DNA from 3 places in the Streptomyces sp. NPDC046881 genome. Region 1 is predicted to be linked to each of the others. Evidence: riboswitches for the same ligand, from Rfam matches in the RefSeq annotation. Region 1 holds a riboswitch; each other region holds the start of a gene.

Region 1 (9,582 bases):
AGGCTGAGCGTGGTGACGGCGGTGAAGAGGCGGATGCGGCGGGTGAGCGCGGCGACATGGCCGAGTACCACCGTCGGCGCGGAGGAGAGGAACGGCCGCTCGTGCCGCTCCCCCACGCCGAACCCGTCGAAGCCCAGTTCCTCCGCCAGCACCGCGTTGTCCAGGACCTCGCGGAACCGGTCGTGCGCCGGCTTCGGGACACCGGTGAACGGGTCCGGCCGGTGCACGATCAGCGTGATCGCGAGGAACCTCACGAAGCGGCCCGGTCGGCCGCGCCGGCCTCGTCGGGGTGGGCGAGGCCGAGGTGGTCGCGCAGGGTGGTGCCCTCGTAGTCGGCGCGGAAGACGCCCTGCTCCTGCAGGAGCGGGACCACCTTGTCGGCGAACGGGTCGAGTCCGCCGGGGGTGATGTGCGGGACGAGGATGAAGCCGTCGGAGGCGTCGGCCTGCACGAAGTCGTTGATGGTCTGCGCGACGGTGGCCGGGGAGCCGATGAACGTCTGCCGGTTGCCGGTGTTGATGACCAGGTCGCGGATGGACCACTTGTTGGCCTCGGCGAGCTGCCGCCACTCGCGGGCGATGGCGACCGGGTCCCGGTACATCCGCACCTGGGCGCGGCCCCGCGAGATGTGCTCCTCGGCGACCACCGGGTCGACGTCGGGCAGCGGGCCCTCCGGGTCGTACGCCGACAGGTCACGGTTCCAGACGAACTCCAGGTGCTTGATGGCGGTGGCGCCGCTGACCTGCTGCCGGCGGACCTCCCGGGCCAGTTCGGCGGCCTCCTGGTCGGTGTCGCCGAGGACGAAGGTGGCGGCGGGCAGGATGAGCAGCTGGTCGGGGCGGCGGCCGTACGCGGCGAGACGGGACTTGACGTCCTTGTAGAAGGCCTGGCCCTCCTTCAGCGTGGAGTACCGGCTGAAGATGGCGTCGGCGCTGGAGGCGGCGAACTCGCGGCCCTCCTCCGAGTCGCCGGCCTGGAAGACGACCGGCCGGCCCTGCGGGGAGCGCGGGACGTTGAACCGGCCGTGGATGTCGAAGTGCTGCCCCCGGTGCACGAAGGCGCCGGCCCGGGCGTCCCGGAGGAAGGTGCCGGTGGCCTGGTCGGCGAGGATCTCGTCGCCGTGCCAGGAGTCGAACAGCTCGTGGGCGGTGGCGAGGAACTCCTTGGCGCGGGAGTAGCGCTCCTCCTGCGGCAGGAAGCCGCCGCGCCGGAAGTTCTCGCCGGTGAAGGCGTCCCAGGAGGTGACCACGTTCCACGCGGACCGGCCGCCGGAGAGGTGGTCGAGGCTGGCGAACTGGCGGGCCACCTCGTACGGTTCGTTGAAGGTGGAGTTGATGGTGCCGGTCAGGCCGAGCCGGTCGGTGACGGCGGCCAGCGCGGCCAGCACCGTGAAGGTGTCGGGGCGGCCGACCACGTCGAGGTCGTAGATCTGCCCGCCCTGTTCGCGCAGCCGCAGTCCCTCGGCGAGGAACAGGAAGTCGAACTTGGCGCGTTCGGCGGTCCGCGCGAAGTGGGCGAAGGAGCTGAACTCGATGTGGCTGCCGGCGGCCGGGTCGCTCCACACGGTGGTGTTGTTGACCCCGGGGAAGTGGGCGGCCAGGTGGATCTGCTTCAGCGGCTTGCTCATGGCGTACGGTCGTCCTCTCCGGCGTTCAGGCTGCTGCGTAGCGGTTGGCGGGGCGGGCGAGGCCGAGGAGGCCGCGCAGGGTGCCGGCCTCGTAGGCGTCCCGGAAGCGGTGGCGGCGCTGCAGCTCGGGCACCAGGTCCCGGGTGATCCGGGGCAGGTCGTGGCCGGCGACCGCGGGCCGCAGCCGGAAGCCGGTCAGCCCGCCTTCCGCCAACTCCTCCAGCAGGTCGGCCAGTTCCACGGCCGTGCCGGTGAAGATCCGGGCGTCGCTGGTGTACGGCTCCCCCGCGAGCGTGTCGAGACGGTCGCGGCGGCCCTCCGCCTCGGCCCGGCTGTCGTCCAGGAGGACGACGAGGTCGCCGAAGACGTGCACGGTGTCGTCGGCGCGGCCCGCCGCCTCCTGCTCGGCGCGGATCTCGGCGACGATCGCCCGGGCCTCGTCCGTGTCCCGGGGGGTGACGTAGCCGACGTCGGCCTGGCGGGCCACCAGCCGGTACGGGACCGTCTGGTGGGCGAGCGCGGTGACGAGCGGCTGGCCCTGCGGCGGGCGCGGCGTGATGGAGGGGCCCTTGACGCTGAAGAAGCGGCCCTCGAAGTCGATGTAGTGCAGCTTGTCCCGGTCGATGAAGCGGCCGGTCGCCGCGTCCCGGATCTCGGCGTCGTCCTCCCAGCTGTCCCAGAGCCGGCGGACCACCTCCGCGTAGTCGGCGGCCTCGTCGAACAGTTCGGTGATCAGCTCCCGCGCCTCGGGGGCGTCGAAGCCGTCGATCCGGGGGATGGTGCGCCGGCCGAAGTGCGCGGCCTCGTCCGGGCGGAAGGTGGTCCGCACGCGCAGGCCCGCGCGTCCGGTGCTGACGTAGTCGAGGGTGGCGATCGCCTTGGAGATGTGGAACGGCTCGGTGTGCGTGGCCACCACGGTCGGGACCAGGCCTATGTGCCGGGTGAGCGGGGCGACGCGGGAGGCGATGAGGACCGCGTCGAGCCGGCCGCGGACCTGGTCGGTGCGCTCGTCGGGCGCGAGGAGCCGGGAGGACTGCGGGCCGAGGTCGTCCTCCAGGGTGACGAAGTCGAGCAGGCCGCGTTCGGCCTCGGTGATCAGGTCGGCCCAGTAGCCGGCGGTGAACAGGTCCCGGGGGCGGGCGACCGGCTCGCGCCAGGACGCGGGGTGCCAGCCGGTGCCGTCCAGGGCGGCGGCGAGGTGCAGGGGGGCGGGGGAGGTCGAGGACACGTCGGTGCCTTCCTTGATGTCCGTACGAGAAACACCGGCTCGCGGTGCCGGCGGCGACCGGTGCGGGCGGCGGCGGCCACGTGCGAGCGCGGCGGAGGGGGACCCGGGGCGGGAAGCGGCCCTGGGGGAAAGGTCAGTGGCGACAGAGCGCGGCGGACACGCGCTGGAGGTCTATGTGCGGCCGGGAGTGCAGACGGACGGAGCGGTACGGGTGCGGGGCGCGCGGCGGGCGTGCCTGCGGGGGCACTCGGGTCACGGCCGTCACCTCCCTCCGTCGGCCGCGGCGGGCCGGACCGGCGTCCGCCCGGCGGATCTCGTCATGACACCCAACGCCCGGCCGGCGCCGGTTGTTCCCGGGCTGCGCACCTGCACGATGCGGGAGCGGCGGCGCAGGGTGAAGCCGAGGGACTCGTACAGCCGGATCGCGGGTGTGTTGCCGGCGGCGGCGTGCAGGAACGGGGTGTCCCCGCGGTCCCGGACGCCCGCCGCGACCGCGCGCACCAGCCGGGTCGCCAGGCCCCTGCCGCGGTGGGCGGGGTCCGTGCACACGGCGCTGATCTCGGTCCAGCCGGGCAGCCGCAGCCGCTCCCCCGCCATGGCGACCAGCCTGCCCTGGTGCCGGATGCCGAGGTAGGTGCCCATCCCGACGGTCCGCCGCAGGAACGGGCCCGGCCGGGTGCGGGCGACCAGGTCGAGGATCTCGGGGACGTCGTCGGGGCCCAGGCGCACGGCCTCCGGGGCCGGTTCGGCCCGCAGCGCGGTGTCGACGAGCTGGACGCCCTCGCCCTCGCCGAGCACCTCCCACCCGTCGGGGACCCGCTCGACGGGCTTGACCCGTACGGTGGTTCCCGGTCCGACGAGCGTGTGCAGGTCGACCCAGGCCGCCGGGTCCGCCGGGTCGGCGAGCGCCGCGAAGGCGTACGTCTGCGGCCGGTAGCGGGCCGCCCGGCCGTGCCGGTCGGCGAGGTGGGCGTGCGGACCGTCGAGGGCGGCCCAGACGGCGTTGTCCAGGGCGGAGACACCCGGCAGGAGCGGGACTCCGCTTCCGCGGACGTCGGTCGGGTGGGCCACGGAAGCGGAGTCCTCTCTGCGGGTCGGGGGGCCGGGCCGGTCGCGTGACGGATCGTCAGGAGTTGGTGAGCGGCAGCCCGGGCGGGTTGACCTCCGACTTCGCCACGGACTCGTTGGAGAGGTTGTACGCGGCCAGCCACTTGCCGTACTGCCCGTGCTCGATCAGGTAGTTCAGGGCTTCGGCGAGCGGCTCGGCGAGCCCGCTGTCCTTCTTGGCGGTGGCGGCGATCAGCCCCTGGAGCGTCGCGCCGGCACCGGAGAAGGTGCCCGCGTTGCGGGTCGGGTTGGGGGTGTTCGCGGTCTGCCGGGCACGGTAGGAGATCGTGGGGTTGGGCCCGAAGTAGGCGTCGATCTTGCCGCTGTTCAGCGCCAGGTTGATGGCGTTCTGGTCCGGGAAGTACTTGACGGTGAGCTTCTTGCCCTCCTTGGCCAGCTTGGTCTTCCACTCCAGGAGGATCTTCTCCTGGTTGGTGCCGGCGCCCACGGTGACCGTCTTCCCGGCGAGGTTCTCGTAGTCGCCGTCGAAGTTCCAGGAGTTCTTCTTCAGCACCTCGAAGGCCAGGTTGTCCTTGCGGTAGGAGGCGAACTCGTACTTCTTCTTGCGCTCCTCGGTGACGGTGACGTTGGAGAAGGCCACGTCGACCTTGCCGCTGTCGACGCCGACGAAGAGGTTCTCCCAGGTGGAGTTCCTGATCTCGGGCTTGAGGCCGAGCACCGCGGCCACCAGGCGGCCGAGGTCGGGCTCGGAGCCGGTGAGGGTCTTCTGGTCGCTGCCCACGAAGTCCAGCGGCGCGGATCCCGAGGGCAGGCCTCCGACGCCGATGACGAGCTTGCCGCTCTTGCGGACCGAGGCGGGCAGGTGGGCGCTGATCGACTTCACCTCGGAGACCTTCAGCCCGGTCTCGGTGGCGGCGCCGTTGGACAGCCGGCCCACGGTCACCGTGCCGGCCGTGTCGGTGGTGGTGGCCGCGTCGCTGTCTCCGCCGCAGGCGGCGAGCCCGCCGGCCAGGGAGAGGGTCACGGTCGCCGCGGTGAGGCCGCGTACCAGGCTGCGTCGGGAGAACTGGCTGGGCATGGCTGTCCTTGTCGTTCGGAAGGTCCGGGAGGTTTGGGCAGGTTCGAGGGTTCGGGACGTGCGGGAGTCCGGGGGTCCGGGAGTCCGGGGGTCCGGGGGTCGCGGTACGGATGTGCGCCGGCAGGCGGACGGTCAGGGAGGCGGCTCGGGGGCGGTCAGAGCACCTTGCCGAGGAAGTCCCGGGTCCGTTCGTGCCGGGGCCGGTCCAGCACCTGGCCGGGCGGGCCCTGTTCGACGATCCGGCCGCCGTCGATGAAGACGACCCGGTCGGCGACCTCGCGGGCGAAGCCGATTTCGTGGGTGACGATGAGGAGGGTGGTGCCGCTGGTCGCCAGGTCCTTGATGACGGCCAGCACCTCGCCGACGAGTTCGGGGTCGAGCGCCGAGGTCGGCTCGTCGAAGAGGATGATCCCGGGCCGCAGGGCGAGGGCGCGGGCGATGGCGACGCGCTGCTGCTGGCCGCCGGACAGCTGCCGCGGGTAGGCGCCCGCCTTGTCGGCGAGGCCCACGCGGCCGAGCAGTTCGCGGGCGAGGTCCCGGGCCGCCGCCCTGGCCAGCCTGCCGGTGGCGACGGGAGCGGCGGCGACGTTGTCCAGCACGGTCAGGTGCGGGAAGAGGTTGAAGTTCTGGAAGACGAAGCCGATTCGGCTGCGCTGGGCGAGGAGGGCGCGCTCGCTCAGTTCCTTCAGCCGCCCCCCGTGCCGCTTCACCCCGATCAGCTCGCCGCCCACGCTGACGTGGCCGATCTCGGGCTTCTCCAGGTGGTTGACCACCCTGAGCAGCGTGGACTTGCCGGAACCGGACGGTCCGATGATCACCGTGACCTCGCCGGGGCGGACGGTCAGGTCGATGCCGTCGAGGACGCGGTGGGCGCCGTACCACTTGTGGACGCCGCGGACCTCGAGTGCGGCGGGTGCGGGCTTCGCGAGCACGGGTGCGGTGGTCATACGGCGGCCTCCCTGCGCAGCCGGGCGCGCAGCCCGGCCAGGCCGGCCCGGGCTTTCTGCAGCGGCGTCGGCGGCAGGGTGCGCGTGGCGCCCCGGGCGTAGTACCGCTCGACGTAGAACTGGACGACGGACACGGCGCTGGTCAGGATCAGGTACCAGACGGTGGCGACCATCAGCAGCGGCACGACGTCACCGGGATAGGTGCTGCCCATCGACTGCACGGCGCCGAACAGGTCGAGCAAGGACACGTAGAACACCAGGGACGTGCTCTTGATGAGGCCGATCAGCTGGTTGACGTAGTTCGGGGTGATGGACCGCAGGGCCTGCGGGAAGACGATCCGGCGGAACTGGTAGCCCTTGGGCAGGCCGAGCGCGGCGGCCGCCTCGTGCTGCCCCTGGTCGACGGAGAGGATGCCGCCGCGGACCACTTCGGCCGCGTACGCCGCCTCGTTGAGGCTGAGCCCGATGACGGCGATCGTCATGTCGGTGGCCAGCCGCGACTCGTCGAAGGTGACGAAGGCGGGGCCGAAGGGCACCCCGAGGCTCAGCGTCTTGTACAGGGCGCTGAAGTTGTACAGGAAGATCAGCACCACGATCAGCGGTACGGAACGGAACAGCCAGGTGTAGGTCCAGCTGACCGCGCGCAGCACCGGGCTTCCGGAGAGCCGGGCTACGGCCAGCAGGATCCCGCCGAGGAGGCCCAGCACCGCGCTGAGCGCGGCGACTTCGAGGGTGACGAGGAGGCCGTCGAGGACGGTCGGGCGCAGGAACCAGTAGCGGAAGCGGTCCCACTGGTAGAAGGGGTTGGTGACCAGTCCGTGCAGGATCTGCGCGACGAGCACGAGGACGACGGCGGTGACCATCCACCGGCCGGGCCGGCGCAGCGGCTGGACCCGCTGGGCGGTGAGGTGTTCTGACGGGGTGTCGGCTTGTACCGGCGGCTCGGCTGTCGAGACGGCGGCGCCTGGGGGTTCGCTCATGGCGGGCTCCGGCGGAGTCGGACACCCCGGGGCCGCGCACGGGCGGGCGTGTGCCGCGTCGGCACGGGGGCACGAGGCGGCGCACGGGCGAGCGCGGAACCGGGGGCTGGGCGGGCAACGGCACACCGGGCGGTGGGTGTGCGGCGGGAACGCGGGGGCTGGGAGGAGGCGTCAGCCCCGACAGCGGGCAGAGCCCGGTGCGGTACACAGTGCGCTGTTCACGCGGAGCAGATCGACGGCCCGGTCGGCGACGAGGAGACCGGCGTACGACGGTACGCAGCCCTGGGGGCGGCTCGCGGCCGTCCTGGGAGCTGCGTACATGGCGTCACCTGTCACTGTTCCGGGCCCCGTGGGGCCTCGCGCTTACCGAAAACGTCGTCCGGTCCGGTCGTCACCTGGGGCACCCCACCGCGATGCGAGGGTTGCCGGTCAGCGAGCCAGGGCTTGGCGCTGACGCTCATGACCGTTCTGAGCCGTAAGTAAGGCAGTTGCCCGTTCGAATGTCAACGGCCGTCCGCCACATGGACATCGGGAGGCCGCTCTCACCTGCGAGAAGCGTCTGGGGCGTCCGCGGCGTGGCCCGCCCAGTCCAGGATCTGGACGGCTGCTCCGGCGGCCTCCAGGCCCTGGCAGCGGCCGTGGTGGCGGCGGGCGATGCCGTCGAGGTCGAGGTGGCGGCCGAACGCGGGACGCGCGGCCAGGCGGCGGGCGTAGGCCCACAGGGCGCGGTGGCCGGCGATGCGGTGCACCGCGGAGGCGTCGAGGTGGCAGCGGTGGACGGTGTCGAGCTGCACCAGGGTCACCCACAGTTCGACGTCGGCGGCGGTGAGCCGGTCGTCGGCCAGGTACTCCTCCGCGTCCAGCCGTCGTTCCAGCCGGCCCAGGGTGTCGAGCAGCGTGTCGAGGGCGGCGGCCCGCTCGGCCGGGTCGGCGCCGGCCCGGCCGGCGCGCTGCGCGGCCTCCTCGATGCCCGCGGCGCACATCCGCTCGACGGCCTCGATCACGGACTCCAGCCCGGAGGGGTACAGGCGGGCCCGGTCCTGCGGCCCGAACCGGTCCAGGTCGCGCAGGATGTCGGGGGTGTGGGTGCTGACGATGCGTCCGGACCAGTCGTCGCTCAGCACGGGCGCGAGCGCGGGGCCCGTGTAGTGGTGGGCGCTGGCCTCGTACAGCGGGCGCAGCGCCGAGTGACCGCCGCCGGGACAGTCCGGGACGGGCGGCAGGAGGGTGACCGGACAGCTCGCGTCCAGGCCGAGCAGGCTGTGGCCGACGGCGAGGCGCAGCCCGTCGGGGCAGGCGGTGGACAGATGGAGCCGGTAGCGGTGCGGCACGGCGTAGTGGCCGCTGCGCGCGTCCTGGCCGATCCGCTCCCGGAAGAGGGGCGCGGTGCGGCGGGGGGACGGGACGGCGGCGAGCGGAGCGATGGACATGGGTCTCCCCGGGTGGTGGGCGTGCGGAGGGGCGCGCCGGCGCGGACGCGGCCGGCCGGTGAGGGCGGGTGGGGCCCGGCTCAGCGGTGGCGGCTGATCGCGCTGCAGACGCGCTGCAGGTCGATGTGGCGGCGGGAGGTGAGCAGGGGGGCGCGCAACGGCGTCCGGCCCGTGGAGCCGGTACCCGTCCGGAGGCGCGTCATGATTCCCTACCTGTTCACTAGGATTCCCTCCCTGGAGTGTCAATCCGGCTCCGTACGACGTCAAGGGGGCGTCCACGCCTGGGAATCGGGGACCGCGCCGGGGACTCCTCAGGCGGAGAAACATGTGACATAGTACTGGCGTGACGAAGCGACTGACCTGCGATGTCGTGGTCGTCGGGGCCGGAGTAGTGGGCGCGGCCTGCGCGCTGTACGCCGCACGGGCCGGACTCGACGTACGGCTGGTGGACCGGGGCCCGGTGTCCGGCGGCACCACCGGCGCCGGCGAGGGCAACCTGCTCGTCTCCGACAAGGAACCGGGTCCGGAACTCGGACTCGCCCTGCTGTCGGCCCGGTTGTGGGCCGAGCTCGCCGAGGAGCACGGCGCCGCTCTCGAGTACGAGCCCAAGGGCGGCCTCGTGGTCGCCCCGACGCCCGGGACCCTGGCCGCGCTCCGGGAGTTCGCGGCGGGACAGGCCGGCGCCGGCGTCACCGCCGTACCGGTCGACGCCCGTCAACTGGCCGAGCTGGAACCGCACCTGGCGCCCGGCATGACCGGCGGGGTGCACTACCCGCAGGACGCGCAGGTCATGCCCGCGCTGGCCGCCGCCCACCTGGCCCGCGCGTCCGGCGCCGCCCTGCACACCGGCCGGACCGTGACCGGCGTGCTGCGCACGGCAGGCGGCACGGTGTACGGCGTCCGCACCGACCGGGGCGACATCCACGCCCCGGCGGTGGTGAACGCGGCCGGCACCTGGGGCGGCGAGGTCGCGGCGCTGGCCGGCGTCCGGCTGCCGGTGCTCCCGCGACGCGGCTTCGTGCTCGTCACCGAGCCGCTGCCGCGGATGGTGCGGCACAAGGTGTACGCCGCGGACTACGTGGCCGACGTGGCCAGCGACTCGGCCGCGCTGCGCACCTCGCCGGTCGTGGAGGGCACGGCCGCCGGTCCGGTGCTGATCGGCGCCACCCGCGAACGGGTGGGCTTCGACCGCTCGCTGTCGCTGCCCGCGGTACGGGCGCTGGC
Region 2 (9,582 bases), on a different contig from region 1:
CGGCCGGGTCCGGGTCGCGCAGCAGCCCCTCGGAGTGCGCGCCCTTGCGGCAGGGGGAGATGAACGGCCCCTCGAAGTGGATGCCGGCGATCTCCCCCTGCTCGGCCAGCTCGCTCAGCAGGCCGGCCTGGCGGACCAGCAGGTCCATCTCGTCGGTGACGGTGGAGGCGACGAGGGTGGTGGTGCCGTGGGCGCGGTGCGTGCGGATGGCCTGGAAGATGTCGTCCGGCGTGCCGGAGAAGGAGGCTCCGCCTCCGCCGTGGTTGTGGATGTCCACGAAGCCGGGCACCAGCCAGTGGCCGCCGACGTCGACGACCCGGGCGCCGGCCGGAGCGGTTCCGGCGATGCGCCTGCCGTCCACGACCACGCGGCCGTTCTTCACCGTTCCGGTGGGAAGCACCACATTCGCGCCGGTGAGCAGCAGGGTTTCCCGCTCGGTTGCCATCAGGTGCTTACCTCCGGAGTCGTTGGAGTGGCGGTCAACAGGTCGTGCGCGAGCAGCCCCGCACCCAGGCAGCCGGCCGTGTCGCCCAGCGCCGCCGGGACGATCGTGGGCAGGGTCTGGAAGGTGACCCGTTGCCGGACGGCGTCCCGCAGGGGTCGGAACAACACATGCCCCGCCTCGGCCAGCCCGCCACCGATGATCAGCGTGCGGGGGTCCAGCAGGGTGAGGGCGGTGACCAGCCCGTCGGCGAGCGCACCGACCGCCTCGTCCCAGACCCGGACGGCGTTCGGGTCGCCGGACGCGACGGCCCTCGCGCAGTCCGCGGCGTCCGCGTCCGGGTCGCCGCAGGCCGCGGCCCAGGCCTCGGTGACGGCGGACGCGGAGGCGTACCGCTCCAGACAGCCGCGCTGCCCGCACGGGCAGGGGGCCCCGCCGGGCCGTACGACGATGTGGCCGATCTCGCCCGCGAAGCCGTGCGCGCCGGACTCCACGCGCCCGTCGATGCCGATGGCGCCGGCGATCCCGGTGCCCAGCGGCACGAACAGGAACCGGTCCGCGCCCCGGCCGGCGCCGATCCGGCCCTCGGCGAGGCCGCCGGTGCGCACGTCGTGGCCGAGGGCGACGGGCATCCCGAGCCGCTCGGCGAGCAGGGCGCGCAGGGGTACGTCCCGCCAGCCGAGGTTGGCGGCGTAGACGGCGGTGCCGGTCCGCTCGTCGACGATGCCGGGGACCGCGACGCCGGCCGCGCCGGCGGGTTCGCCGTACCGCTCGACGCCGTGGGCGCGCAGCTCGGCGGCGAAGTCGAGGATGCCCGCGAGCACGGCGTCGGGGCCGCGCTCGCGGCCGGTGGCGCGGCGGGCGCGGTGCAGGGTCGCGCCGTCGTCGCCGACGAGGGCGGCCTTCATCCCGGTACCGCCCACGTCGAGGGCGATGACATGTCTCACCACGTGGCCTAGTGTGACCCTCCCACCCGGGAGAGGTCTAGTCCACTCACGTGGTGTAGACCTTATGTGTCCATATGTTGAACGGTCAGACAGCAGGGTTGGGGCTTTGAGGGTGCGTCGGCTTACGGCAGGAACGATCGCGGTGGTGTCCGCTCTGGGCATGACGGCGGTGCTCGGCGGCTGCGGGAGTACGAGCTCCTCCGACGTCACCCTCAGACTCGTCGCCGCCGACTACGGCGACTCCGCCGCGAACAGCTCCAAGAAGTACTGGGACACCCTGGCCGAGGAGTACGAGAAGCAGCACTCCGGGGTGAAGATCGAGGTCAGCGTCTACTCCTGGAACGACGTCGACCGCAAGGTCAAGGAGATGGTCGACGCCGGCCACGCCCCCGACCTGGCCCAGATCGGCGCCTACGCCGACTACGCCGCCGCGGGCAAGCTCTACCCGGCCTCGGACCTGCTCTCCATCCGCACCCAGGCCGACTTCCTCTCCCAGCTCGCCGACGCCGGCGAGTGGAAGCACACGCAGTACGGCATCCCGTTCGCCGCCTCCACGCGCGTGCTCTTCTACAACAAGACCCTGTTCGCCAAGGCCAACCTCACGCCGCCCACCACCTGGGCCGAGCTGGCCGCCGACGCCAGGGCGCTCAAGGCGCAGGGCGTGAAGTACCCGTACGCGCTGCCGCTCGGGCCCGAGGAGGCCCAGGCCGAGACCATGCAGTGGCTGCTGAGCGGCGGCAACGGCGGCAGCGGCTACACCGACGACGTCGGCACCTACACCATCGACTCCACCGCGAACGTCGACACCTTCACCTGGCTCAAGGACGAGCTGGTCGGCAAGGGCCTGACCGGCCCGGTCGCGCCCGGCAAGCTCAACCGCGCGGACGCGTTCGCCGCGTTCGCCGACGGCCGGGTCGGGATGCTCAACGGGCACCCCACGCTGATCCAGCAGGCCGAGAAGAAGGGCGTGAAGTTCGGCATGGTGCCGATGCCGGGCCGCACCGGCAGGGCCAGGGCGTCCATGGGCGTCGCCGACTGGATGATGGCCTTCAAGCAGAACGGGCACGCCGACCAGATCGGCGACTTCCTCGACTTCGTCTACAGCGAGAAGAACGTCCTCGACTTCTCCCGGAAGTACGGGCTGCTGCCGGTCACCGGGTCCGCCTCCAACACCATGGCGGCCTCGGACGCCCCCACCGACAAGGCCCTGCGCCCCTTCCTGGAGCAGCTGCCCACCTCCGAGCTGTACCCGGTGGGCAAGACCTCCTGGGCGGCGGTCAGCGCGGCCGTGAAGCAGAACATAGGCCAGGCCGTCGCCCCCGGCGGCAGCCCCTCCGGCGTCCTGACCCGCCTGGAGTCCACGGCCACGGCGGCCGACAGCAGCAACGCGAACTGAGCCCGTTGTCGGTGCCCGCCGCTACGGTGGCGGGCATGGAACTGGGCACCCGAGAGAAAGCCGTCCTCGCCCTGGAACGCCGCGCCTTCCCCGGCCCCGGCGCGAAGGAGCGAGCGATACGCGAGGAACTCGGCCTCTCCCCGGTCCGCTACTACCAGCTCCTGAACGCCCTGCTGGACGACGAGCGGGCCCTGGCCCACGACCCGGTCACGGTCAACCGCCTGCGCCGGGTGCGGGAGGCGCGCCGCAGGGAGCGCTGAGCCGGTGGGGGCCGCCCAGGCGTGAGGGGGGCCGGAGCCGGATACTGTCGCGGTATGGATCCTCTGCCCACCCCGCAGACCCAGCCCGGCCGGGACGGCCTCGCCGCCCTGCTCGCGCAGCCCCGCACCGCGCTGATCGGCCTGGACTTCGACGGCACCCTGGCCCCCATCGTCGCCGACCCCGAGCAGGCCCGCGCCCACCCCGGCGCCGTGCCCGCACTGGCCGCGCTCGCCCCGCAGGTGGCCTCCGTCGCCGTGATCACCGGCCGCCCGCCCGAGGTCGCGGTCCGCAACGGCGGCTTCGCCGGCGTCCCCGGCCTGGAGCACCTCACCGTCCTCGGCCACTACGGCGCCGAACGCTGGGACGCGGCCACCGGCACGGTCACCGCCCCGCCCCCGCACCCCGGCGTGGCCGCCGTCCGCGCCGAGCTGCCCCGCCTGCTGGAGCGCGTAGGCGCCGGCGAGGGCATCTTGATCGAGGAGAAGGGCCGGGCCCTCGCGGTGCACACCCGCCGTGCCGCCGACCCGCAGGCCGCCCTCGAGTCCCTGCGCGGCCCCCTCTCCGACCTCGCCACCCGGCACGGCCTGATCGTCGAACCCGGCCGCCTGGTCCTGGAACTGCGCCCCCCGGGCATGGACAAGGGCGTGGCCCTCCTGGGCCACGCCCGCGCCATCGGTGCCGGATGCGTCGTCTACGCCGGCGACGACCTCGGCGACCTCCCGGCCTTCGCCGCCGTCGACAAGCTCCGCACCAACGGCGTCCCCGGCCTGCTGGTCTGCAGCGGCAGCGCCGAGGTCACCGAGCTGGCGGAACGCGCCGACCTGGTGGTGAACGGCCCGGAGGGCGTCGTGGAGCTGCTCGGGGCGCTCGCCGCTCAGCTCGGCTGACCGGTCAGCGCGCCCAGCTGGTCCAGGAACCACCGGGTCGGCGGCAGCGCGGTCGCGGCGGCGGCCAGCCGCTTGGAGCGTTCGGCGCGCTCGGCCCTCGGCAGGGTCAGCGCCTCGTGCAGGGCCCGGGCCGTGCCCGCGATGTCGTACGGGTTCACCGTGAACGCGTCCTCGCCCAGCTCCTCGTACGCCCCGGCCTCCCGTGACAGCACCAGCGCGCAGCCCTGGTCGGAGACGACCGGGACCTCCTTGGCGACGAGGTTCATGCCGTCCCGGATGGGGTTCACGAGGGCCACGTCGGCCAGCCGGTACGCGGCCAGGGAGCGCGCGAAGTCGTCCTTCACGTGCAGCTCGACGGGGGTCCAGCCCGCGGTGCCGTACCGCTCGTTGATCTCCTCCGCGACCCGCTGCACCTCGGCCGTGTACTCCCGGTACACGGCGAGGTCCTGCCGGGACGGGTAGGCGAACGCCACGTGGACGACCTTCTCCCGCCACTCGGGGTGGTCCGCCAGCAGCTGCTCGTACGCCAGCAGGCCGCGCACGATGTTCTTGGACAGCTCGGTGCGATCCACCCGGACGATCGTCTTCCGGTCCGGTCCGATCTCCTTCCGCAGCGCCGCCATCCGCTCGTCCACGTCCGGCTCGTGCGCCCGCTTGCGCAGGAAGTCCGCGTCCGCGCCCAGCCCGTGCACCCCGATCTCGGTACCGGACGGGATGCCGGGCCCGAGCACCGCGTGACAGCAGTCGGTGAACGCGTCCGCCCACCGCCGGGTGAGGAACGCCGCCCGGTCCGCGCCCAGGATGCCGCCGAGCAGCTCGGCCGCGATGTCGTCGGGAAGCAGCCGGAAGTAGTCCGGCGGCGCCCACGGGGTGTGCGAGAAGTGGCCGATGCGCAGGTCGGGACGGAGCTGGCGGAGCATGCGGGGGGCGAGGGCCAGGTGGTAGTCCTGGATCAGCACCGCCGCGCCCTCGGCCGCCTCCTCGGCCAGCGCCTCGGCGAACGCCCGGTTGTACGCCTGGTACGAGCCCCACTGCCGCCGGAACTCCGCGTCGAAGACCGGCTCCAGCGGGGTCTGGTACAGCATGTGGTGGACGAACCAGAGCACCGAGTTGGCGATGCCGTTGTACGCCTCGGCGTGCACGCTCGCGTCGATGTCGAGCATCCGCACCCGCTGCCCGCCGGTCTCCTCGGCCGGCAGCAGTCCGCCGTCCGCGCGCCGCACGGCCGCCCGGTCGCCTTCGCCGAGCGCGGCGCACACCCACACCGAGCCCGCGTCCGAGCCGATGGCGGACAGTCCCGAGACCAGCCCGCCACCACCCCGTCTGGCGTGCAGCGAGCCGTCCTCGCCCACCTGGTAGGAGACCGGGCCGCGGTTCGACGCGACCAGCACATGAGCCTTTTCAGCGGGAGCACGCGTGGAAGCCATACGCCTCAACCTAGCCCGGCCCGGAAACGCTCAAACGTACGCTCCGCCCGGCGGGGGCCGGGGCGGGGGACCGTATACGGGGAGTTCACGCCACCTTCCGCTCGGCGTACTCCGCGATCTCCACCATGGGCGGCCGCTCCTCGGTGTCCACCGAGTAGGTCCGCGGCTCGAACCCGTCCTCGCCCCGCTCGAACTGCGTGAGCGAGGGCCGGACGAGGTGGCCGCGCGCGAGCCGCAGCTGAGCCGTGCGGTAGATCGCCGCCGCCATCCGGCCGAGGGCCTGCCCGTCCTGGTGCCGGTGCTTGCGCACCCCCAGGTCGACCTGGGCCAGCGCGTCCAGGCCGACCAGGTGCAGCGCGTCGACCAGCATGCCCAGCTCCACGCCGTAGCCCACCGGGAACGGCAGCTGTTCCAGCAGGGAGCGGCGGGCCGCGTACTCGCCGCCCAGCGGCTGCACGAACCCGGCCAGCTGCGGCCAGTGCATGTTCAGCAGCGGACGGGCCATGAGTTCGGTGACCCGGCCGCCCTGCCCGGAGGCACCGGCGAGCGGGCGGTCGTACATGCCCTTGACCAGGTCGACGTCCGGTTCGGTGAGCAGCGGGCCGACGATCCCGGTGACGAAGTCGGAGGAGAACTCCCGCAGGTCCGCGTCGACGAAGCAGACGATGTCCCCGCCGGTCACCAGCAGCGAGCGCCACAGCACCTCGCCCTTGCCGGGGACGGCGGGTATGCGGGGCAGGATGTCGTCGCGGTGGACGACCCGGGCGCCCGCGCGCGCGGCGACCTCGGCGGTGCGGTCGGTGGAACCGGAGTCGACGACCACGATCTCGTCCACGAGCGGCACCTGCTCCACGAGGTCGTGCCGGACGACCGCGACGATGTCGCCGACCGTCTCCTCCTCGTTGAGCGCGGGCAGCACGACGCTGATCGTCTGGCCCGTGCGCTGCTTGGCCGCCACGACCTGGTGCAGCGGTCGGTCGGCCACGGACCAGGAGCGGGTGCTCAGCCAGCGCTCGACTTCTTCCAGCACGGTCGGCGGCTCCTCACTGTCACGACCACACGTCACCGTGTGATCCATCTCGCGGTTCGGACGACTATCTCAACTGTCCTGGCCGTCGGTTACAGTCTTGAACAACGCCGATGACCATCGCATGTCGGGGGTCGCGGGCGTCCACAACCGAATACCGCTCATCCAGAGGGGCAGAGGGACACGGCCCGATGAAGCCCCGGCAACCCTCCAGTCGGCTCTCGTCCTCGTAGCGAGGCTCCCGGCTAGGGAAGGTGCCAAATCCGTCTCACGGCGAGATGCGTCGTGAGGAAGATGAGGAGAAAGGGCCTCGCCTCCATGGCTGTGCAGACAGTTGCCACCTCCAGCGACACCACCGTCGACCTCGGTCCCGCCGCCGCCCTGAGCTGTCGCGAGTGCGGTCACCGCGTCCCGCTCGGTCCGGTCTTCGCCTGTGAGGAGTGCTTCGGCCCGCTCGAGATCGCCTACGACTTCTCCGCCTACGACACCGAGGAACTGCGCCGGCGCATCGAGGCCGGCCCCGCGAACATCTGGCGGTACGCGCCGCTGCTGCCCGTCCCGGCGGACGTCACCGACAAGCCCAACCTCAACCCCGGCTGGACCAAGCTCGTCGAGGCCGACAACCTGGCGCGCGAGCTGGGCGTGACCGGCGGCCTGTTCGTGAAGGACGACTCCGGGAACCCGACCCACTCCTTCAAGGACCGGGTCGTCGCCCAGGCCCTGGAGGCCGCCCGCGCCTTCGGCTTCACCACGCTCTCCTGCTCCTCCACCGGCAACCTGGCCGGCGCCGTCGGCGCCGCCGCCGCCCGGGCCGGCTTCCGCTCCTGCGTGTTCATCCCGCACGACCTGGAGCAGGGCAAGGTCGTCATGGCCGCGGTCTACGGCGGCGAACTGGTCGGCATCGAGGGCAACTACGACGACGTGAACCGCTTCTGCTCGGAGCTGATCGGCGACCCGGCCGGCGAGGGCTGGGGCTTCGTCAACGTCAACCTGCGGCCGTACTACGCGGAGGGCTCCAAGACCCTGGCGTACGAGATCTGCGAGCAGCTCGGCTGGCGGCTGCCCGACCAGATCGTGGTCCCGATCGCCTCCGGCTCCCAGCTCACGAAGATCGACAAGGGTCTCCAGGAGCTGATCAAGCTGGGTCTGGTGGAGGACAGGCCGTACAAGATCTTCGGTGCGCAGGCCGAGGGCTGCTCGCCGGTGTCCACCGCCTTCAAGGCCGGCCACGACGTGGTCCGCCCGCAGAAGCCGAACACCATCGCCAAGTCCCTGGCCATCGGCAACCCGGCCGACGGGCCGTACGTCCTGGACATCGCGCGCCGTACCGGCGGTGTGGTGGAGGACGTGACGGACGCGGAGATCGTGGACGCGATCAAGCTGCTCGCCCGCACGGAGGGCATCTTCGCGGAGACCGCCGGCGGCGTGACCGTGGGCGTGACGCGCAAGCTGATCGAGAGCGGCCGGCTGGACCCGGCCCTCACGACCGTCGTGCTCAACACGGGCGACGGCCTCAAGACCCTGGACGCGGTGGCCGGGACCGGCCTCACCGCCACCATCCGCCCGACCCTGGACTCCTTCCGAGAGGCTGGCCTCGCATGAGCGTGACCGTTCGCATCCCCACCATCCTGCGCACCTACACCGGCGGGCAGGCCGAGGTCGCCGCCGAGGGGGCGACGCTCGGCGAGGTCATCGCCGATCTGGAGAAGAGCCACACCGGGATCGCCGCCCGCGTCCTGGACGACCAGGGCAAGCTGCGCCGCTTCGTCAACGTGTACGTCAACGACGACGACGTCCGGTTCGAGCAGGGCTTGGACACGGCGACCCCGGACGGCGCCGGTGTCTCCATCATCCCGGCGGTCGCAGGCGGCTGAACGGCCCGCAATTACCATCGGTAACACCGGTTACCGATTGTTCATCGGATTGCCCCCTCCGTAAGAGAAGCGGAGGGGGCAATTCTGCGTGATTGAGCGCGGTAAGGTTGGGGAACACGGCCCGGGTCTTCGGGTCGAAGGCCCTGGAATCATGCCGGGCGACCCGACAAGAAGTAGCCAAAGTGTGCGGGTTGTCTGCGGCTTTTGTGGCTTTTATGGGGCCCGACTTGCCCTGAATTCGGGCGAATTCTCACCACATTCCGGACCGCCCGCGTCCAGAATTCTCGTCCGATTGACCTGTTGCAGACGGCAGTTGGACAGATACATTCAGCCGCGGTCGACGCGTTCCGGCGCACGCCCCCGTCCCATGGGGGGTGAGGTCTGACCCGGGTCCGCGAAGTGTGGATCTGTGCAAGGGCCAGTAATAGGGGAGTTAGGCATGGCTCAGGGCACCGTCAAGTGGTTCAACGCGGAGAAGGGGTACGGCTTCATCGCGGTCGACGGTGGTGCGGACGTCTTCGTCCACTACAGCGCGATTCAGATGGACGGCTACCGCACCCTGGAAGAGGGCCAGCGGGTCGAGTTCGAGATCTCGCAGGGCCAGAAGGGCCCGCAGGCCGACATGGTTCGCGTCACCGCCTGAACGTTTCTTGTCCGAAGGGCCCGCACCTCGCACGGGGTGCGGGCCCTTCGCCGTGCCCCGGTTCCGCTGTTCGCGTGCGGCTGACGGGGGCCCCGTACCGGTGCAGGCGCTTGCACTCGACCATGCCGAGTGCTAATCATTGGCGTTAGCACTCTGAAGGTGAGAGTGACAGTGAAGGACCGGGTCGGTGAGGCCCGCAGGCCGGGTGGGGCAAGGAACCACGAGGCCGGCGAGCCGTCCGTCGCGGGCGCGGGCGCGGTCCGAAGGAATCACCCCCAGTCCTGGAGGGACCACTTCACATGGCCAAGATCATCGCGTTCGACGAGGAGGCGCGGCGCGGCCTCGAGCGCGGCATGAACCAGCTCGCGGACGCCGTGAAGGTGACGCTCGGCCCCAAGGGTCGCAACGTCGTCCTCGAGAAGAAGTGGGGCGCCCCCACGATCACCAACGATGGTGTCTCCATCGCCAAGGAGATCGAGCTCGAGGACCCGTACGAGAAGATCGGCGCCGAGCTGGTCAAGGAAGTCGCCAAGAAGACGGACGACGTCGCCGGTGACGGTACGACCACCGCGACCGTGCTCGCCCAGGCCCTGGTCAAGGAAGGCCTGCGCAACGTCGCCGCCGGTGCCAACCCGATGGCTCTGAAGCGCGGTATCGAGAAGGCCGTCGAGGCCGTCT
Region 3 (9,582 bases), on a different contig from region 1:
GGTAGTCGTCGGGATCGGCGGCGAACAGCAGGGCGACCGCCGGATCGATGCCGCCGGAGCGGTACTGGGCGCCGGCCAGCGAACCGAGTTGCTCCCGCAGTTCGTTGACGCGCTCCTGCTGGCGCGCGATGTGGTCCTGCGCGTCCCGGACCCGGCGGCGCAGCCGGCCGGCCTGCTCGTCGGCCTTGTCGAAGGCCTGGGTCGCCTTCTCGGCCTCCTCGTACAGGCGGTCCACCTCGGCCCGCGTGTCGGCGCTCGGCGCCGCGTGCACCGGTACGGCACCGAGCGCGGCCGTCGCGGCGGACAGCACGCACAGGGCGACGGCGCCCCGGTCGAATCCGGACGGGGCAAGGCGGCGATGGGACCCCACGGCAGTCCTTCTGCTGGCGGACACAGACCGTTTCCCCGGCGCCTGGGGACGGGGAGGCCCCAGCGCCGGGGAAACGCGGCAGACAGTAGCCGTGCGGAGCGGCCCGGGCCAAAGACCTCGGAGTCAACGCAGAGTGACGCCCCGCCGCTGACGCAGGTCATGGGCGGGGCGTGGAGTCAGTTCGCGTACCGGTGATTCGCCCGTTCGGGCGCCCTCGTGTCCGGTGTGTCGCCGGGTGTCAGACCCGGACGCCGAACATGAACGGGCCACCGATGGTCGTCATGGACTCGTACCGGACGACCGTGCCGGTGCGCGGGGCGTGCAGGATCTGGCCGTTGCCCGCGTAGAGGCCGACGTGGTGGATGTCGTTGAAGAAGAAGACCAGGTCGCCGACCTTGAGGTCGCTCTGGTTGTAGATCTTCGTACCGATCTGCGCCTGCGCCTCGGAGGTGCGCGGGATGGAGACGCCGGCCTGGGCGTAGGCCCAGGAGGTCAGGCCCGAGCAGTCGAAGGAGGAGGGGCCGGTGGCGCCGTAGACGTACGGCGAGCCGAGTCTGGTCTGGGCGGCGGAGAAGGCCGCCTGGGCGCGGCCGGAGGCCGGCGGGGCGTCGCCGAGGTCCACGCGCTCGGTGGAGGAGCGGTTGGCGCGCTGCTCCTTCTCGGCGAGCTGCGCTTTCTCCTTGGCGGTCAGGGAGTTCAGCAGCCGCTGCGCCTCGGCGAGCTTGTTCTGGACTTCCTTCTTCTTGTTGCCCAGTTCCGTGCGGGTGGCCGAGAGGTCCTTGAGCTTCTCGGTGGCCTCGGCCCGCTCCTGGGCGAGTTCGCGCTGCTTGTCCTGGATCTTCTTCAGCGCGTCGACCTGCTGGCTGCTCAACTGGTCGAGCGTGGAGGCCTTGTCGAGGAAGTCGTCCGGGTCCGAGGACAGGAAGAGCTGGACCGAGGAGTCGATGCCGCCGGACCGGTACTGCGCGGTGGCCAGCGAACCCAGGCCGTCGCGCAGCTTGTTGAGCTCCTCCTGGCCGCGGGCGACATTGTCCTGGATGGTGGAGATTTCCTTCTGCAGCTTCTGCTGCTTCTCCTTGGCGCCGTTGTACTTCTCGGTCGCCTGCTCGGCCTGCTCGTAGAGCTTGTCGACCTTGGCCTTGACCTCGTCCTTGCCGAGCTTCTCGCTCGGGGCGGCGTTGGCGGCGTTGGCGCTGAGCGCGACGGCAGCTGCGGCAGCGGTGGTGAGCACGGTCACGCGGGTGCGGCTCGGCTGCTTGGGTCGACGGTGGGACGCCACGGAGGACGAACTCCTTCTTGTGAGTGTTCACCCGTTCGGAGGTTCGAGCCCAGACCCTAGTGACCCACTTGTGATGAGTTCAAATCCCACAGCAAAAAAACCCGTCACGCAATGCATTCTTTGCACACAACTCACGTGCAGTGAGACCAGATTGACCCTACGTTACGTGACGATACGGCCAATTCGGGCATTACCTCTGCCCGTTGGACCTTCAGGACAGTCGCTTCAGAAGTACCGCAGAGGCCACCGGTCGGGCACCCGCCTTCGCGACCCCGTCGGCGACCTCCCGGTCGGTGGAGGCGACGATGACCGGGCGGCCCGGCGGCTCCGCGCGCACCAGCTGGCGGATCAGCTCGTCGGCCGTCACGCCCGGCTTGGAGAACAGCACCCGCACCCCGCGCGGCGGCGCGAGCAGCACCGGCGCGGCCAGTTCGGCGCCGTCGAAGACACAGGTGACCTCGGCGCCGGTCTGCGCGGCGAGCGCCGACAGCTGGCCCAGCAGCCGCAGCCGCTGCTTCTCCAGCGGCATCTGCGGATAGCCGGTCTTGGTCACGTTGTAACCGTCGACGACCAGATGCGCCTGCGGCAGGGCCAGCAACTGGTCGAGAATCGCCGGATCGTTCTCCGACAGGGCGCGCGCCGCGATGTCCTTCGGGGTCATCCGGCCCGGCTCCACCGCGTCGACGGTCTCCGCCGGGCGCACGGACACCGGCGGCAGCGCCAGTTCGCGCCGCAGCCCCTGGGTGGCGTCCAGCAGGGTGTCCAGCAGCAGCCGTACCCGCATGTCCTCCACGCTGCGGCCCTCCCGGGCGGCCCGGCGGGTGGCCTCCAGCGCGGCCTCGGCCTCGCCCAGGCGGGCCTTGAGCCGCCGCGACTCGCTCTCCGCGGCCGACACCTGCGCCTGCGCCTCGGCCCGCACGGCGTCGATCTCGCCGTGCGCCTTGCGCAGGGCGGCCTCGCCCCGCTTGACGTCGCTCTGCGCGGCACGCAGCTTACGGTGAAGCGATTCCGCTTCCTTCCTGGCCGACTCCAGCTCCGCACGCAGCCGTTCGGTCTCGGCGCGGGTCTGCTCCCGGGCCTGTGCCAGCTCCGTGCGCAGCCGGTCCAGCTCGGCCCGGCTCTCCTCGTCGGCGCGCTCGGCGTCCGCCCGCTGGGCCTCCTCGCCGGCCGCGGTGACCAGCTTCACCCAGCCCGCCGGGCGCAGCACGTAGGCCGCGGCCGCCACGTCGAGCGGGTCCGCGGCCGGGGGCGGGGACCCGGAGTCGAGGGCGCCGGCGAGTTCCGGCTGGGCCTCCCGGAACTTCTCCCCGATCCGCTGCCGGAACAGCGGATCGGTCTCCAGTGCCGCGGCCATCGCGTTCCCCGCGAACTTGGCCCGGCGATTGGGGGCGAACCGGGCGTACTGCCTCAGCTGGGCGGGCAGTTCCGTCATCGTCAGCCCGCCGAAGCCGTCCGACACGATCTGCACGACCCGGCGGCGCACACCGTCGGGCAGCGGACGGTCAAGCACCTCAGCGGTGCCGTCACCCGGCCCCCCGCCTGCGGTCTCCACCATCCGTCACACCCCAATACCGGAAAATGCCTCTCCGGGGCCGCTCCGCTCAGGAGCCGGCGCCCGGCCTGTCCACCAGTTCCACCTGGTCCACCGCGTTGCACCAGCGGCAGCGCACCGACTCGATGGTCTCACTGACCACCTCGCGCTCCTCCACCGTCGGCTCGCCGGCCAGGTCGAGGTGGACGTACTCGACGACCTTCGACGAGCGGGTGACGTCGAACCGGGTGAGGTTGCCGCACAGGGTGCAGCGCCATCGCGTGGTGGCCGTCGGCAGGGGAACCGTCATGGTGACTGTTCTCTTCCTTCTCGTGTCGGTCCGCGCCGGCCCCCCGGCGCGTGTGGCTCGTAACCCTACGGCCTGGCGGGGACTCGCCGCCCGTCCGTTCACGGCGGCGAGGCGGTCTGTCAGCTTGCGTCCCGTTACGTCATGCTCTGTAGTCATGATCAGCACCTGGAGCAGGGCGGCCGGCCGGACATGCAGAGCGGTCCGGGGTGCGCCGGCCCCGACGACGTACGGCCTGATCGCCCTGTGCACCCTGATCTTCGCGCTCGGCCCGGCCTCCGGGCTGGTCCCCGGGTACGGCACCGGGGAGGCGCTGCTCGCCGCACAGCGGACGTACTTCCGGCACTGGGGGGTGGTCCCGGCCGAGCTGTTCGACGGACCCGTCGGGGCGGCGCTCACCCCGGCCACCGCGCTGTTCGTGCACGGCAGCTGGGTGCATCTGCTCGGCAACATGCTCTTCCTCTTCGTCTTCGGGGCGATGACCGAGGAACGGATGGGCCGGGTGGAGTTCACCCTCTTCTACGCCGGCTGCGGCTACCTCGCCCTGCTGGGGTACGCGGCCGTCAACGCCGCCTCCGAGCAGTCGCTGGTCGGCGCCTCCGGGTCGATCTCCGCGGTGCTCGGCGCGTTCCTCTACCTGTTCCCCCGCGCGCGTGTGACCAGTCTTCTTCCGTTCCTGTTCTTCCTGCCGCTGCGCTTCCCCGCGTGGGTGGTGCTGCCGTTCTGGGCGGCCCTGCAGTGGCTGGCGGCGGCGCAGGCGTCCGACGGGCCGGGGGTGGCGTATCTGGCGCACCTGCTGGGGTTCGGTCTGGGCTTCGGTTACGCGTGGGTGCGGTACGGCCGTCCGACTAGAGTGAAAGCCGTCCCAGCTCCGGTCACCGAGGGAGAGAAACAGCCGTGATCACCGCGATCGTCCTGATCAAGACCAGTGTGGACCGGATCCCCGAGATCGCGGAGCAGATCGCCGCGCTCGACAGCGTCAGCGAGGTCTTCTCGGTCACCGGCACCTACGACCTGATCGCCATGGTCCGGGTCGCGCAGCACGAGGACCTCGCCGAGGTCATCCCTGGCCGGATCAGCAAGATCCCCGGCGTGGAGGCCACGGACACGCACGTCGCGTTCCGTACCTACTCCCAGCACGACCTGGAGGCCGCCTTCGCGATCGGCCTCGACAACTAGGCGGCTAGACGACCAGGTCGACCGCGGCGATACCGGTGCCCGAGGGGACGTAGAGGCGGCTGCCGCGGACGAGCGGGGTGTGCTGGTCGTCGGCCGCGGCCCGGCCGAGGGCCGTGTCCCAGCGCCGCCCGCCGTTCAGGTCCAGCGCCCACACCCGGTCGCCCGCGCGGGCGTACACGGTGTCGCCGGCCACCACCGCCCGGGGCTCGGCCGTGCTCCCCTGGATGTCGTGCGCCCAGGCCCGGGTGCCGTCGGCCGCCCGTACGGCGTACACCGTGCCCTGTTCCGTGCCGACGGCCAGCACCCGGTTGCCCGCCGTCAGGGGCCCGGCGTCGGCGTCCCTGCGCCACAGGCGCCGGCCGTCCGAGACGCGGAAGCCCTGGCGTTCGGGGCCGGAGTGCGTGATCAGGGTGGTGCCGGCGAGGGCGAGGACCGTGACGTCGGTGCCGCCGGCCACCCGCCACTTCCGCGTCCCGTCCCGCGCGTCCAGCGCCAGCAGCTCGTCGCCGTAGCTGCCCGTGTAGATCACCCCGCCCGCGACCAGGGGGGTGCCGGTGGGACCGGCCGGGGTCCTGAAGGTCCAGTTCTCGCTGCCGTCGGAGGCGTAGCTGCGCAGTGCGCCCGCGTCCGTGCCGCCGGTGGAGACGAGCACGTTCGTACCGAGCAGGACCGGGACGGCGTAGCCCTCGTCGCCGAGGGTGCGGGTCCACAGCGGGCTGCCGGACGGGCTCACCGCGGTCAGCCGGCGCACGTCGTCGCCGTGCAGGCCCACCACGCAGTACACGGCGTCCCGGGTGGCCACGGGGGTGGAGACGTCGTCGCCGAGCCGGACCTTCCAGCGCCGCGAGCCGTCCCGGGAGATCGCGTGCAGCACACCGCCGGAGGTGCCGGCGTAGACGACGGAACCGTCCGGGGAGAGCGCGCAGCAGGCGCCGTCCAGGCCGCCGATCCCGCCGAGGTCGTAACTCCAGCGCAGCACCGCGGACCGGGCGGAGGCCCCGGTCTCCGCCTCGCCGGGGGCGGAGCCCTCGGGCGACCGGTAGCTGCCGCCCAGGCTCTCGGTCCTGAACCCCCACTGCAGCAGCCAGCCACCGGCCCCGGCACCGGCCGCGGCGACGGCGCCCCCGGCGAGGACCTTCAGCAGACGCCGCCGCCCGGGGGCGACGGGGCCCAGGCGGCGCACGGGGGTGGTGGGGGTGACGGGGGCCGCGGGGGCTACGGTCGCAGTGCCGGAGGCGGGGGCGGGGGCGGGGGCCGGGACCGGGACCGGGACCGGGGCGGGCAGGTCGGGGGCCAGGTACTCCACGCCGCTGGGGCGGTCGTCGCAGGCCGGGCCCGGCTTCGCCGCGGGGCCGTACCAGTCCGGGCGGACGGCGGCGCGCAGGGTGTCCGGGGTGAAGCCCGCCTCGGCCAGCACCTCCCCCGGTTCCGGCCGCTCCAGCGCGTCCTCGGCCAGACAGGCCGCCACCAGCGGGCGGATGTCGTCCGGGACGCCGGACAGGTCGACGTCGCGGGTCAGGATGCGCAGCAGGACCACCGAGTCCTGGCCCTCGCCGAACGGCTCCCGGCCCGCCGCCGCGTAGGCGAGGACCGCGCCGAGGGAGAAGACGTCGCTCGGCGGGCCGACCTGGCCGCCGTTGCGGATCTGCTCCGGCGAGACGTAGCCGACCGAGCCGACGACCGCGCCGGTGTGGGTCAGCGCGGTGGCCTCCAGGGCCCGTACGATCCCGAAGTCGATGACCCGGGGCCCGTCCGGGCCGAGCAGGATGTTGGACGGCTTCAGGTCGCGGTGGACCAGGCCCTTGGCATGGATCGCGGCCAGCGCCTCGCCGAGCGCTGCGGCGAGGATCCGGACCGCGGGCCCGGGCAGCGCGCCGTGGTCCAGGACGGCGTCCCGCAGGTTCGGTCCGGGCACGAACTCCGTGGCCATCCAGGGACGTTCGGCCTCGGTGTCGGCGTCCACGACCCGTGCGGTGTACGTGCCCGCGCCGCCGACGGTCTGGGCGGCGCGGACCTCGTGGCGGAAGCGGGCGCGGAAGGTGCGGTCCTCGGCGTGCTCGGCCCGTACGACCTTCACGGCGAGCCGGAGACCCGTGCGGGACTCGGCGAGGTACACCTCGCCCATGCCGCCGGCGCCCAGTCTGTGCAGGACGGTGTACGGGCCGATGTGGCGCGGGTCTGCTGCGCGCAGCGGCTGCACTCCGGGCTCCCCCTGTCCAACGAGTCGTCAGGGGGAGGTTATACGGCGCTCCTCACACCGCCGGTACGCAGCGGCCGTCTTCCGTGCGGTACTGCCACTTCGCGCCGTCCGTCACGAGTTCCCTGACGGCGTCGACGAAGCGCTCGACGTGCTCGTCGGGGGTGCCGGCGCCGAAGCTGACGCGGATGGCGTTGAGGGACTTCTCGCCGGGGGCGGCCTCGGGGGCGCCGCACTCGCCCTGGGTCTGCGGGTCGCTGCCGAGCAGGGTGCGGACCAGGGGGTGGGCGCAGAAGAGGCCGTCGCGGACGCCGATGCCGTACTCGGCGGAGAGGGCGGCGGCGAAGTGGGAGCTGTTCCAGCCCTCGACGACGAAGGAGATGACACCGACCCGCGGGGCGTCGTCGCCGAAGAGGGAGAGGACGCGCACCCCGGGGACCTCGGCGAGGCCCGCGCGGACGGTGCGGACGAGGTGCTGTTCGCGCGCGACGAGGGTGTCCCAGCCGGCCTCGGTGAGGGCCTTGCAGGCGGAGGCGACGGCGTAGGCGCCGATGACGTTCGGGGAGCCGGCCTCGTGGCGGGCCGCGGTCCGGTGCCACTCGACGGCCACGCCGCCGTCCTCGCGCCGGGTCACCTTGCGGCTGGCGCCGCCGCCCGCGAGGTACGGCTCGGCCTCCTGGAGCCAGTCGGCGCGGCCGGCCAGGACGCCGGTGCCGAAGGGGGCGTACAGCTTGTGGCCGGAGAAGGCGACCCAGTCGACGTCGAGGTCCGTGACGGACACCGGGTGGTGGGGGGCCAGCTGGGCGGCGTCCAGGACGATCCGGGCACCGTGGGCGTGCGCGGCGGCGGCCAGTTCGCGCACCGGCCACAGCTCGCCGGTGACGTTGGAGGCGCCGGTGACGCAGACCAGGGCCGGGCCGTGCGGGTCGCGGCCGGCGAGGGCCCGCTCCAGGGTCTCGACCGCCTGCCGCGGGGTGCGCGGGGCGTCGAGGTAGGTGACCCGCGCGTTCTGCCAGGGCAGCAGGGAGGCGTGGTGCTCGGTCTCGAAGACGAAGACCTGGCAGCCGGCGGGGATCGCGCGGGCCAGGAGGTTGAGGGAGTCGGTGGTCGAGCGGGTGAAGACCACCTGGTCGGCCGGGCGGCAGTCGAGGAACTCGGCGACCGTCCTGCGGGCGTTCTCGAACAGGTCCGTGGAGAGCTGGGAGAGGTAGCCGGCACCGCGGTGGACGCTGCCGTAGTACGGGGCGTACGCGGCGACGTCGTCCCAGACGCGCTGGAGGGCGGGGGCACTGGCCGCGTAGTCCAGCGCGGCGTAGGCGACCTCGCCGCCGGTGACCAGCGGGACGGTGACATCACGCCCCAGAACGGGCAGAGGGGTGCAAACGGACTGGTCGGCGGCAGCGGTGAAGACAGACATGGCGGAACTCCCGTGAGAGGAAGGCGAAGAAGAGAAGAAGGGTGTGCGGAGGCGGGGCTCTGCGGCCCTAACGCATTCGCTTGCTCACGGAAGACTCCTCGACGACCAGGATCCCTGGATGCGTGAGGGATCCGCGCTTGCCGGGGACCTTGCTGTCCACGGCCTGGTCTTCACCCGGGGCACCCCGCCACGGACGGAGGGTTGCCGGACAGTCGGCCGGGGCCTCATGACTGTCACTCATGACCTGGTACAGGAACCTACGCGAGGTGATCGCCGCCCCGCAACCCGTGTCCGGATCGCGGGACGACGTCCTATGGCCCTAGGCGTTGCTGGCGGCCACCCAGCGGTCCAGGGTGCGCTTGGCCGCGCCCGAGTCGATGGACTCGGCGGCCTTGGCCATGCCGGCCCGGAGCTGCTCCGCCAGCGGTGCGTCGGTCGGCGTGAGCGCGACGAGCGCCGCGGCGGAGTTCAGCAGCACCGCGTCCCGTACGGCCCCCGTCTCGCCGTCGAGCAGACGGCGGGCGACCTCCGCGTTGTACGACGCGTCCGCGCCGCGCAGGGCCTCCACGGGGACGAGGTCGATGCCGACGTCCCTCGGGTCGAAGGTCTCCTCGGTGACCTTGCCGTCCCGGACGACCCACACCCGCGAGGTGGCGGTCGTGGTCAGCTCGTCCAGGCCGTCGTCGCCGCGGAAGACCAGCGAGGAGTTGCCGCGCTCGGCGAGGACGCCGGCCACCACCGGGGCCATCCGCCGATCGGCCACGCCGACGGCCTGGGCCCTGACCCTCGCCGGATTGGTCAGCGGACCCAGCACGTTGAAGGTCGTACGGATGCCCAACTGGCCGCGGGCGGCGGCCACATGACGCAGGGCCGGGTGGAACTTGACCGCGAAGCAGAAGGTGATCCCGGCCTCCTCGGCGACCTGCGGGACCCGCTCCAGCGGCAGGTTCAGATTGACGCCCAGCTTCTCCAGCACGTCCGACGCGCCCGACGCGGAGGACGCGGCCCGGTTGCCGTGCTTGACGACCTTCGCACCGGTGCCGGCGACGACGATCGAGGACATCGTGGAGATGTTCACCGTCTTGGCGCCGTCGCCGCCGGTGCCGACGATGTCGACGGTCCGGCCCGGTACCTCGATGACGTTCGCGTGCTCGTACATCGCGCGGACGAGCCCGGTGATCTCCTCCACCGTCTCGCCCTTGGCCCGCAGGGCCACGGCGAATCCCGCGATCTGCGCGTCGGTGGCCTCCCCGCGCATGATCCGGTCCATCGCCCATGCCGTGGCGTCCGCGCTCAGGTCAC

The links. A riboswitch is a leader RNA that binds a small molecule or an ion and turns the genes downstream of it on or off. The one in region 1 is predicted to bind S-adenosylmethionine.
Region 2: linked by a shared signal. The riboswitch ahead of thrC (threonine synthase) and the one ahead of ABZ923_RS18105 (amino acid ABC transporter permease) in region 1 are both predicted to bind S-adenosylmethionine.
Region 3: linked by a shared signal. The riboswitch ahead of ABZ923_RS23130 (aminotransferase class V-fold PLP-dependent enzyme) and the one ahead of ABZ923_RS18105 (amino acid ABC transporter permease) in region 1 are both predicted to bind S-adenosylmethionine.

The regions. Positions count from the first base shown of each region.
Region 1 covers NZ_JBEYXJ010000033.1:11,288-20,869, forward strand. Annotated here, with positions in the region: gene ABZ923_RS18070 (LLM class flavin-dependent oxidoreductase) at 1-254, opposite strand, end outside; gene ABZ923_RS18075 (NtaA/DmoA family FMN-dependent monooxygenase) at 251-1,627, opposite strand; gene ABZ923_RS18080 (LLM class flavin-dependent oxidoreductase) at 1,653-2,855, opposite strand; gene ABZ923_RS18085 (putative leader peptide) at 2,989-3,120, opposite strand; gene ABZ923_RS18090 (GNAT family N-acetyltransferase) at 3,117-3,926, opposite strand; gene ABZ923_RS18095 (ABC transporter substrate-binding protein) at 3,982-5,001, opposite strand; gene ABZ923_RS18100 (amino acid ABC transporter ATP-binding protein) at 5,157-5,948, opposite strand; gene ABZ923_RS18105 (amino acid ABC transporter permease) at 5,945-6,928, opposite strand; SAM riboswitch class IV at 7,283-7,393, opposite strand; gene ABZ923_RS18110 (glutathione S-transferase C-terminal domain-containing protein) at 7,471-8,358, opposite strand; gene ABZ923_RS18115 (putative leader peptide) at 8,439-8,561, opposite strand; gene ABZ923_RS18120 (FAD-binding oxidoreductase) at 8,702-9,582, shown strand, end outside.
Region 2 covers NZ_JBEYXJ010000084.1:1,306-10,887, reverse strand. Annotated here, with positions in the region: gene nagA (N-acetylglucosamine-6-phosphate deacetylase) at 1-445, opposite strand, end outside; gene ABZ923_RS30245 (ROK family protein) at 445-1,389, opposite strand; gene ABZ923_RS30240 (extracellular solute-binding protein) at 1,532-2,785, shown strand; gene ABZ923_RS30235 (DUF3263 domain-containing protein) at 2,821-3,045, shown strand; gene otsB (trehalose-phosphatase) at 3,100-3,933, shown strand; gene ABZ923_RS30225 (trehalose-6-phosphate synthase) at 3,921-5,360, opposite strand; gene ABZ923_RS30220 (glucosyl-3-phosphoglycerate synthase) at 5,446-6,390, opposite strand; SAM riboswitch class I at 6,546-6,688, shown strand; gene thrC (threonine synthase) at 6,706-7,989, shown strand; gene ABZ923_RS30210 (ubiquitin-like small modifier protein 1) at 7,986-8,261, shown strand; gene ABZ923_RS30205 (cold-shock protein) at 8,701-8,904, shown strand; gene groL (chaperonin GroEL) at 9,204-9,582, shown strand, end outside.
Region 3 covers NZ_JBEYXJ010000049.1:44,785-54,366, forward strand. Annotated here, with positions in the region: gene ABZ923_RS23095 (NlpC/P60 family protein) at 1-370, opposite strand, end outside; gene ABZ923_RS23100 (NlpC/P60 family protein) at 609-1,649, opposite strand; gene ABZ923_RS23105 (NYN domain-containing protein) at 1,861-3,204, opposite strand; gene ABZ923_RS23110 (hypothetical protein) at 3,251-3,490, opposite strand; gene ABZ923_RS23115 (rhomboid family intramembrane serine protease) at 3,645-4,388, shown strand; gene ABZ923_RS23120 (Lrp/AsnC ligand binding domain-containing protein) at 4,385-4,666, shown strand; gene ABZ923_RS23125 (serine/threonine-protein kinase) at 4,671-6,866, opposite strand; gene ABZ923_RS23130 (aminotransferase class V-fold PLP-dependent enzyme) at 6,919-8,280, opposite strand; SAM riboswitch class IV at 8,409-8,525, opposite strand; gene trpD (anthranilate phosphoribosyltransferase) at 8,600-9,582, opposite strand, start outside.